One region of the Janthinobacterium sp. OK676 genome, then DNA from elsewhere that is predicted to be linked to it. Evidence: predicted binding sites of a transcription regulator. Region 1 holds the regulator's gene; the other holds the start of a gene.
What was found. The regulator LexA, encoded in region 1, represses DNA repair genes until DNA is damaged. The targets are predictions, from matches to a motif close to ACTGTATNNNNATACAGT.
Positions count from the first base shown of each region.

Region 2: dinB (DNA polymerase IV) is a predicted target of LexA. The motif match lies at 2,303-2,320, and genes of this name have one in related genera.

Region 1 is NZ_FNHA01000002.1:353,947-358,748, forward strand. Features, by position in the region: gene BLU39_RS05150 (replicative DNA helicase) at 1-869, opposite strand, end outside; gene rplI (50S ribosomal protein L9) at 1,005-1,460, opposite strand; gene rpsR (30S ribosomal protein S18) at 1,488-1,778, opposite strand; gene priB (primosomal replication protein N) at 1,804-2,103, opposite strand; gene rpsF (30S ribosomal protein S6) at 2,124-2,510, opposite strand; gene lexA (transcriptional repressor LexA) at 2,776-3,411, shown strand; gene BLU39_RS05180 (cystathionine gamma-synthase family protein) at 3,482-4,723, opposite strand.
Region 2 is NZ_FNHA01000013.1:126,816-131,617, reverse strand. Features, by position in the region: gene BLU39_RS23220 (recombination-associated protein RdgC) at 93-989, opposite strand; gene dinB (DNA polymerase IV) at 1,108-2,283, opposite strand; gene BLU39_RS23210 (S9 family peptidase) at 2,426-4,585, shown strand; tRNA gene BLU39_RS23205 (tRNA-Val) at 4,685-4,760, shown strand.

The DNA of each region.
Region 1 (4,802 bases):
ATCGCATTCGTCAGGCGCGGCCAGTCTTCGTCGTTCAGGCGGCCAGTACGCAAACGGTGCTGGTCGAGCTGTCCGACGGAGCCGAGCATACGCATGGCCAGCTGGGCGCCGCCCATCTCCATCGAGAACACGGCCACGGGCAAGCCGCTGTCGATGGCCACGTTTTCGCCGATGTTGACGGAAAACGCCGTCTTGCCCATCGAAGGACGGCCCGCCACGATCACCAGGTCGCCCGGCTGCAGACCGGAGGTCATGCGGTCGAGGTCGATGAAACCGGTGGGCACGCCCGTGATTTCACTCTGGTTGTCGCGGCTGTACAGCTCGTCGATGCGCTCGACCACCTGCGTCAGCAGGGGCTGGATGGCGGTCCAGCCCTGGGCGCCGCGCGCGCCTTCTTCGGCGATGGCGAAAATCTTCGATTCGGCCTCGTCAAGCATCTGCTTGACTTCCTTGCCTTGCGGGCTGAAGGCCGTGCCGGAGATATCGTCGGCGACGGTGATGAGCTTGCGCAGCACGCCGCGGTCGCGCACGATCTCGGCGTAACGCCGGATGTTCGCGGCCGATGGCGTGTTTTGCGCCATGGCGTTCAGGTAAGCGAGTCCGCCCACGTCATCGGCCTTGCCGAGCTGGGTCAGGGTTTCAAAAACAGTAATGACATCGGCTGGCTTGGAAGCGTTAACCATCTTGACGATTTGCTCGAAGATGATGCGATGGTCATAGCGATAGAAATCCTCCGCATGCATGAAGTCGGCGATGCGGTCATACGCGGCATTGTCGCGCAGCAGACCACCGATGACGGATTGTTCTGCTTCGATCGAATGCGGCGGAATACGGAGGGAATCCAGTTGCGGATCAGAGGGGGCGTTCATGGCGCGAATTATACCCGCTTCGGCGTGCTGGCAAAAATAAAGGGCTGAAATTGAGCGAAAAAAAGGCCACAAAAAAGCCGGGCGAACCCGGCTTTTCATAGTGCGGCAATGCTTGCGGGCCAGGCCCGCAGACAATTACGCGTTCGCGTCTGGAACGACAGCGATAACAACTTCCACGACCACGTCGGTGTGCAGAGCAACCGAAACGTTGTGCTCGCCAACGATCTTCAGCGGGCCGGTAGGCATGCGGATTTGTGCTTTTTCAACAGCAAAACCTTGCTTGGTCAGCGCTTCAGCGATGTCGAAGTTAGTGACGGAACCGAACAGACGGCCATCGACGCCAGCTTTTTGAGCAACTTGAACGGTCAGGCCGCTCAGTTTTTCGCCCTGGGCTTGCGATGCGGCCAGTTTGGCGGCAGCAGCTTTTTCCAGTTCGGCGCGCTTGACTTCGAATTCAGCCACAGCGGTTGCCGTAGCACGACGTGCCAGGCGTTGTGGGATCAGGAAGTTACGTGCGTAACCGTCTTTGACTTTGACGACTTCGCCGAGGTTACCGACGTTAACAACTTTTTCTAACAGAATGATTTGCATAGTTCTTCTCCAGGAATATCTGACCGATTAAGCGTGGTGCAGATCGGTGTATGGCAGCAGCGCGAGGAAGCGAGCGCGCTTGATTGCGGTGTCGACTTGGCGCTGGTAGTGCGCTTTGGTACCGGTCAGGCGCGCTGGCATGATCTTGCCGTTTTCCTGGACGAAGTCTTTCAGCGTGTCGACGTCTTTGTAGTCGACTTGCTCAACGTGAGCTGCCGTGAAGCGGCAGAACTTCTTACGTTTGAACAATGGGTTTTGCTGTTTGCGTTTTTCTTTAAGCTTGAGCTTATTTTTGTCGAACTTTTTACCGAATGCCATGTCAGGCTCCTGTATCTAAAATGCGCTAGTCGGGAATGACTGCACTAAAATCAATGATGTGAAACACCAAACTCTTGCTGTTGCGGCTTTTTCTGGCCAGGAAACCCGTGAACTGATAGATCCCGCCCAAGCTTGCCTGACTGAACCGGCCTGAGATTTCGCCAGCGGCTAGCGCGGCAACATCAAACTCGGTCAAACGGGCAATCCCTGCTTCCATCTGCTGCGAACTGTGTTGCAATACTGCATTCACAATCGGCAGCCCTGCCGGGGTGTAGCGCAATATTTCGCGCTCGGCAATGATGGCGGTTACTTGTAGCTGGTTCAGCGCACGATCCTGGTCAAAAATTAAGCGGCTGCGGCTGGAGCGGCTGCTGGTGCTTCGGTGCGGTGGCTTTTGGCCGCGTCTTCGCGTTGTACCGATTTCATCATCGGCGAAGGAGCTGTTTCAGCTTTCTTCATTTTAACGGTCAGGTGACGCAACACGGCATCATTGAATTTGAATGCTGTTTCCAACTCGACCAGGGTCTCGTTGTCGCATTCGATGTTCAGGCAGATGTAGTGTGCTTTAGGCAGCTTTTGGATCGAGTAAGCCATTTGACGGCGGCCCCAATCTTCCACGCGGTGAACCGAACCGCCGCGGGTGGTTACGCTGGCTTTGTAGCGTTCGATCATCGCGGGCACTTGCTCGCTTTGGTCCGGATGGACGATAAAGACTATTTCATAATGACGCATGCAAACTCCTTCAGGTCGGATTGATAATCGCCCACCCCGGCGTCAAGACGGGTGTGGGAAGGTCAGCCGAAGATTATAACCGCCTTTCGCAAACTATTCAATCATTGCTTGCGCCGCGCCCACCAAGCCGCCCCTTTCTTGCCCGGATAGCAGTATTTCTTTCAAAATCACGCAAAAAGGCCGAAATCCCCTTGCATAGTGCGCGATACTGTACAAAAATACAGACTGTTCATATAGACAGCATTTTAGTATGCACCCACCGCTCATGATCAAGCTGACAGCACGACAAGAACAAATCCTGAACCTGATCAAGGACGCGATTGAAAACACGGGTTTTCCTCCTACCCGTGCCGAAATCGCCAATGAACTGGGTTTCAAATCGGCCAACGCGGCCGAAGAGCATTTGCAGGCCCTGGCCCGCAAGGGCGCGATCGAGATTTCGCCCGGCACCTCGCGCGGCATCCGCCTGATCGGCGCGGCCGCCGAAGCGCCGCCATCGAAAGTGCCGGCAGCGCTGCTGATGTCGCTGCCCCTGATCGGCCGGGTGGCGGCGGGCTCGCCCATCCTGGCGCAGGAAAACCTGGAAGCGAGCTACAACGTGGACCCTGCCCTGTTCTCGGCCAAGCCCGACTTCCTGCTCAAGGTGCGCGGCTGGTCCATGCGCGACGCCGGCATCATGGATGGCGACTTGCTGGCCGTGAAAAAAGTCGACAGCGCCAAGAATGGCCAGATCGTCGTCGCCCGCATCGGCGACGAAGTCACCGTCAAGCGCTACAAGAAGACGGGCTCCGTCATCGAACTGCTGCCTGAAAACCCGGACTTCAAGGTGATTACCGTGTCGCCGGAAGATGAGTTCGCCCTGGAAGGCTTGGCGGTAGGACTCATGCGCAGCTGGCATTAAGCTTTTAGCGTAAAAAAAGGGCCGCGACAGCATGACTGTCGCGGCCCTTTTTTACATTATGCGCGGCTGCTTATGCGTCCAGCGCATTGCTGAAATCCTCGAGCAGATCGGCCTCATCTTCGATGCCCACCGACACGCGGATCAGGGATTCGGCGATACCCATGCTGGCGCGACGCTCGGCCCCCATCTCGTAGAAAATCGTGTGGGCGACGGGAATGACGAGGGTGCGCGTGTCGCCGAGGTTGCTCGCTGGAATGGCCAAGTTCAAACGGTTGAGGAAATCGAAGCAGTCGATGCCGTCTTTCAGCTCAAAGCTGAACAGCGAGCCATAGCTGCGGAACAAGTCCGTCGCCAGCGCGTGCTGCGGGTGCGACGCCAGGCCCGGGTAATGCACGGCCGCCACTCTCGGGTCGGCGGCCAGCATGGTGGCCAGCGCCAGGGCGTTCGAGCAAGTGCGGTCCATGCGCAAGGCCATGGTTTCCGCGCCGACGGCGATATGGTGCGCCGCCTCCGGCCCCAGCGAGGCGCCGAAGTCGCGCAAGGCCTTGGCACGGATTTGCGCGATGCCCCATTGCGCGGGCGCCGCCTTTTTGTAATTCTCAAAGATATTCGGATATTGCGTCCAGTCGAACACGCCCGTGTCCGTCAAGCTGCCGCCCAGGGCATTGCCGTGGCCGCCGATCGATTTCGTCAAGGCATTGACCACCAGGCCCGCGCCCACGGCTTTCGGGCGGAACAGATATGGCGTCGTCATCGTGTTGTCGACGATGTACAAGATGCCTTTTTCGCGGCACAGGTCGCCGATTTTCTTCAGGTCGGCGATCTGCGTGCGCGGATTGGCGATGGTTTCCACGAACACGATGCGCGTGGCCGGCGTGATGGCGGCCGCCACGTTGGCCACGTCCGTGGCGTCGACGAAGGACACGCCGATACCCTGCCCCGTCACCGTTTGCCACAGGCTGTTGGTGTTGCCAAACAAGAAGGCCGACGACACGACATGGTCGCCCGCGCGCAGCAACGATTGCACCACGGCGCCGATGGCACCCATGCCGGTGGAGAAGCACAGGGTCGCCACGCCGTCTTCCATCTGGTTGACCTTGTCTTCCAGCGCGGAAACGGTCGGGTTACCCTGGCGGCCGTAGCGGAAGCCCGCTTCCTTGCCTTGGAACACGGACGCCAGCTGGCGCGCATCGGCGTAGCCAAAGGCAACGGAGGTATGCACGGGCTTGTGCAAGGAGCCGTGCTCGATGCCCTTGCGGCGGTCGTTATGCAGGATGGTGGTGGTGAAGCCGTAGTTTTTTTTGGTGGTCATGGTGGAAGTTCCAAAATACTCGTCTTGCCGCTTAACCCAAGGCAAGTGCTGGGGTCAGACCTGAAGGTCCGCCCCCAAA
Region 2 (4,802 bases), on a different contig from region 1:
CACCGTGCAAGGCGCTTTTTTTTATGCCGAAACATATTACGCAGACGAAAAAAAGGAGCCGCAGCTCCTTTTTTGTACCGGCATGACTGTTGTTACGCCGTCGCTTCGCCACCCAATGCTACCACCACGTCGGCCATCAGCTTGGAGAGCTCGCCCGTCATCAGCATCACGTCGCCGTCGAAACGCTCTTCGTCGTTCTTCGTGCTCGATTCCGTTTCCTTGATCACGTCCAGCGGCTTGACGCTCTTGATGGCCAGGGACTCCGTCAGCACGAACGAGATCTTGTCGTTCCACGTCATGGCCAGGCGCGTGCACTGCTTGCCGGCCGCGATGTGGCGGCGCACGTCGTCCGCTTCCAAGGTGTGGCGCACATAGCGCACGGTGGCCTTGCTTTCACCCGTGGCGCGCAATTCCGTATCCATGTCGACCGTGAAGCCGGCCGGCGCATCGTCAGCCTGCAGCCATTCCGTCATCACCGCCACGGGCGAGCGCTGCACGCGCAGGCTTTCCAGCGGCAGTTTGTCGACGGCTTTCAACAGCAGCTTGATGACTTCATCGGCTTTCGCCGGGCTGGCGGCATCGACCACCAGCCAGCCATTGACGGGGTCGATCCACGTCCAGACGTTGCTGCGGATGCTGAAGGCGCGCGGCAGCAGTTCGTCGGCCACGCGTTCCTTCAATTCCTTCATGGCCTTCTTGCCTGGGGCAAAGCCTTGCGCTTCTTCCATCTCGGCAGCGCGGGCCTTGGCCACCTGATTGATGACGGTCGCTGGCAGCAGTTTCTTTTCCGTGCCCAGCAGGATCAGCATCTGCTTGTTGACCACGTGGACCAGGCCGCCGTTCGGGCGTGGCGTATCCCAGCCCTGGCGCATCAGATCCATGCTGGTCGCCGGCGTAAATTTGTTCGAGGACAGCGCCTCTTCCAGTTGTTCTGGCGTGTAAGCCCACGGTGCGGGCAGGCGGTAAATCTGAAGATTCTTGAACCACATAGTTTTTGTCTTCCGTTTGTTTCAGTAGTGCCAGGGGAACGCCATTCTACACTTTCAACACGGAAATGCCGTCAAAAGCGCGGACTGGCGCGGTGTTGTTGCTGCGTGGGGAATGCCGCTACAGGGCGGGAAACAGCTCCGCCTGGGCCGGCGCCTGCCGCGTCACGAGGGCAGGGTCGGACAAGGTGGAGATGCGCACGCCCAGCAGGCGGATTTTTTTGTCAAATGGCACGCGCCGCAAGCAATCGCGGCTGGCGCGCAGGATGGCGGCGGCATCCGCCGTGGCACTGGGCAAGGTGACGTCGCGCGTGACGGTGCTGAAATCCTCGAAACGCAGCTTGATGCCCACCGTGCGCCCCGCCAGCGATTGTTTGTCGAGGTCGCCCGCCACGCGCGTGCACAGGCTTTCCAGCTTTTCCGACAGGGTGGCGCGGTCGCGCACCACCTGCAAGTCGCGCTCGAACGTCGTTTCACGACTGACGGACTTGGTTTCCCGGTTCGTCTGCACGGGCCGGTCATCGATGCCCAACGCCGCCTGGCGCAGCCAGCCCGTGTACAGGTCGCCGAACTGCGTGCGCAGCATGGCCATGTCGGCCCGGGCCAGCTCGCCGATGGTGATGATGCCCAGTGCTTCCAGCTTGGCCGTCGCCTTGGGGCCGATGCCGTTGATCTTTTTCGCCGGCAAGGGCCACACGCGCGTGGCGACATCCTCCGGGTGCAGGATGGTCAGGCCGTCCGGTTTTTCCAGGTCGGAACAGATTTTCGCCAGCAATTTGTTGGGCGCCAGACCGATCGAGCACGACAGGCCCGTGGCGTCGAACACGGCCGCCTTCAGGCGGGCCGCCATGGCCGGCGCCTGCTCGCCGTATTCGGTGAGATCGACATAGATTTCATCGATACCCACGTTCTGGATGATGGGACACAGCTGGGCCACGGCCTGCTTGAAGCGGGCCGAATAGTCGCGGTAAGCTTCAAAATCGGCCGGCAACAGGATGCTGTCGGGCGCCAGCTTGGCCGCCTTCATGATGCCCATGGCGGAAAAGACGCCGAACACGCGCGCCGCATAGGTCGACGTGGTGACGACGCCGCGCCCCACGTAGTCGCGCATGCGCGCAAACTGCCGCGTGCCGTCTTCCTGCAGCACGGGCTGCTGCAAGCGCCCGCCGCCGATGACGACGGCTTCGCCGCGCAATTCCGGATATTTCAACAATTCCACGGAGGCAAAGAAGGCGTCCATGTCCAGGTGGGCTATCCAGCGGCGCGGTTCGGAGGGTACGGGGGCAGATGCGGTCAAGGACACCTCGCGGCGGGATACTGTAGTTATATACAGTATCGCTGGAAATGCCCGTGGATGCAAGCTGAAACGCACGCGCACGGCGGTTGCTTTTCTCAATAGCAAGATTACAATCCTGACACAACTATTCAAAGGAGTCGCCTTGTCCATCACCCATCACGCTGCGCGCCGCCGGTCCGCCTGGTTATCCATCCTGCCGGCCCTGCTGCTGTCCACGCTGGCGCCATCCGCGCTGGCCGCTGACGCCGCCACCATGTCGGCCCCCGTTGCCGCCAAGACGGCCTGGCAGGAAACGCGCCACGGCACCGTCGTCACGGACGACTACCGCTGGCTGCAAAAGAAAACCGATCCTGCCGTGATCGACTACCTGAATGCGGAAAACGCCTACACGGCCGCCGTCACGGCCCCGATCCAGCCGCTGGCCGACAAGGTGTTTGCGGAGGTCAAGGGGCGCATGCAGGAAGTGGACTTGTCCGTGCCTGCGCGCCAGGGCAATTTCTACTATTACACGCGCATGGAAGCGGGCAAGCAATACCCGATTCACTGCCGCCGTCCCGTCGGCGCCAGCGGCGCCTACGATGCGCAGGCGCTTGAGGAAATCCTGCTGGACCAGAATCAATTGGCCGAAGGCCACAAATTCTTTGCCGTGCGCGCATTTGCCATCAGCCCGAATGAACAACTGCTGGCCTACACCACCGACACGACGGGTTTCCGCCAGTACGAGCTGCACGTCAAGGATTTGAAGACAGGCAAGCTGCTCACGGACACCATGCCGCGCGTGACGTCCCTGGCATGGGCGGCCAACAACGCCACCCTGATGCTGGCGCAGGAAGACGCCACCACCAAGCGCTCGGACCGCGTGTTCCGCCTGGCCCTGGGCGGCGCGCCGCAACAGGTTTACCACGAACCGGTGGAACAGTTCGCCATCCATGTGGACCGCACGCACGACAAGCAGTTCTTCGTGCTCACCTCGGGCAGCACGGATACGAGCGAAGTGCTGCTGCTGCCGACGAACAAGCCGCAAGGCAGTTTCCAGAGCGTGCTGAAACGCGAAAAAGGCCACCGCTACGTCGTCGAGCACCGCGACGGCCAGCTGTTTATTCTGACCAACAAAGAGGCGAAGAATTTCCGCGTCGTCAGCGCGCCGGTGACCGCCCCGCAGCCGAAGAACTGGAAGAGCGTCGTGCCGCACAACAAGGATGCCGTGATCCAGTCCATCGACGTCTTCCAAGGTTACCTGGTGGTGATGGAAAAGGCGCGCGCCCTGAACCGCGCCCGCATCCATGATTTCGCGCGCAATAGCTGGAAGACGGTGCAGTTCGACGATCCCGTCTACCTGGCCACGTCCGTCGGCACGCCGGAGTTTTCCGCCACGCAATTTCGCATGTCCTACCAGTCGCCCGTCACGCCGCCCACCGTCATCGACGTGGCAATGCAAGACGGCAAGCGCACGGTGCTGAAGCAACAGGAAATCGTCGGCGGCTTCGACGGCAGCCGCTACACGACGCAGCGCCTGTGGGTGACAGCGCGCGATGGCGTGCAAGTGCCGCTGTGGCTCGTCTACAAGAAAGGCGTGAAGCTCGACGGCTCGGCGCCGCTGCTGCTGTACTCGTATGGCTCGTATGGCATCTCGACGGAAGCCACTTTTTCCATCAGCCGCATCAGCCTGCTGGAACGGGGCGTCATCTATGCGCAGGCGCATATCCGCGGTGGCACGGACATGGGCGAAGCGTGGCATGAAGACGGCATGCTGATGAAGAAGAAAAACACCTTCAATGACTTCATCGACAGCGCCGACTACCTAGTGCGCGAAAAATGGACGAGTCCGAACCGCCTGATCATCCAGGGCGGCAGCGCGGGCGGCTTGCTGATGGGCGCCGTCGTCAACATGCGTCCCGAGCTGTTCCACGCCGTGCACGCGGCCGTGCCCTTCGTCGACGTGATGAACACCATGATGGACGCCAGCCTGCCGCTGACGACGGGCGAATACCTGGAATGGGGCGACCCGAACCAGAAGGCGGCCTACGACTACATGCTCAGCTACTCGCCATACGACAACATTGCGCGCAAGAATTACCCGGCCATGCTGGTGACGACGGGCCTGAACGACAGCCAGGTCATGTACTGGGAACCGGCGAAATACGTGGCCAAGCTGCGCGCGTATAAGACGGACGGCAATCCGCTGCTGCTGAAAACGAATATGGGCGCCGGCCATGGCGGCGCCTCGGGCCGTTACAACGCCATCGCCGAGAACGCTTTCAATATGGCGTGGATGCTGTCGCAGTGGAATATCACGGAATAATGTGAAAAAAGCGCTTGCACAAGGATTTTACCCGTCCTATAATAGCGCCTCTTCCAGACGTGGTGACAAACGTCGGGATGGTTTTCTGAGACAAGCATTGGGTGCTTAGCTCAGTTGGTAGAGCGGCGCCCTTACAAGGCGTAGGTCGGGAGTTCGAGCCTCTCAGCACCCACCAAATCAGAAAACTGTCCAGTGCTTCATGGATCAGCAATACAGA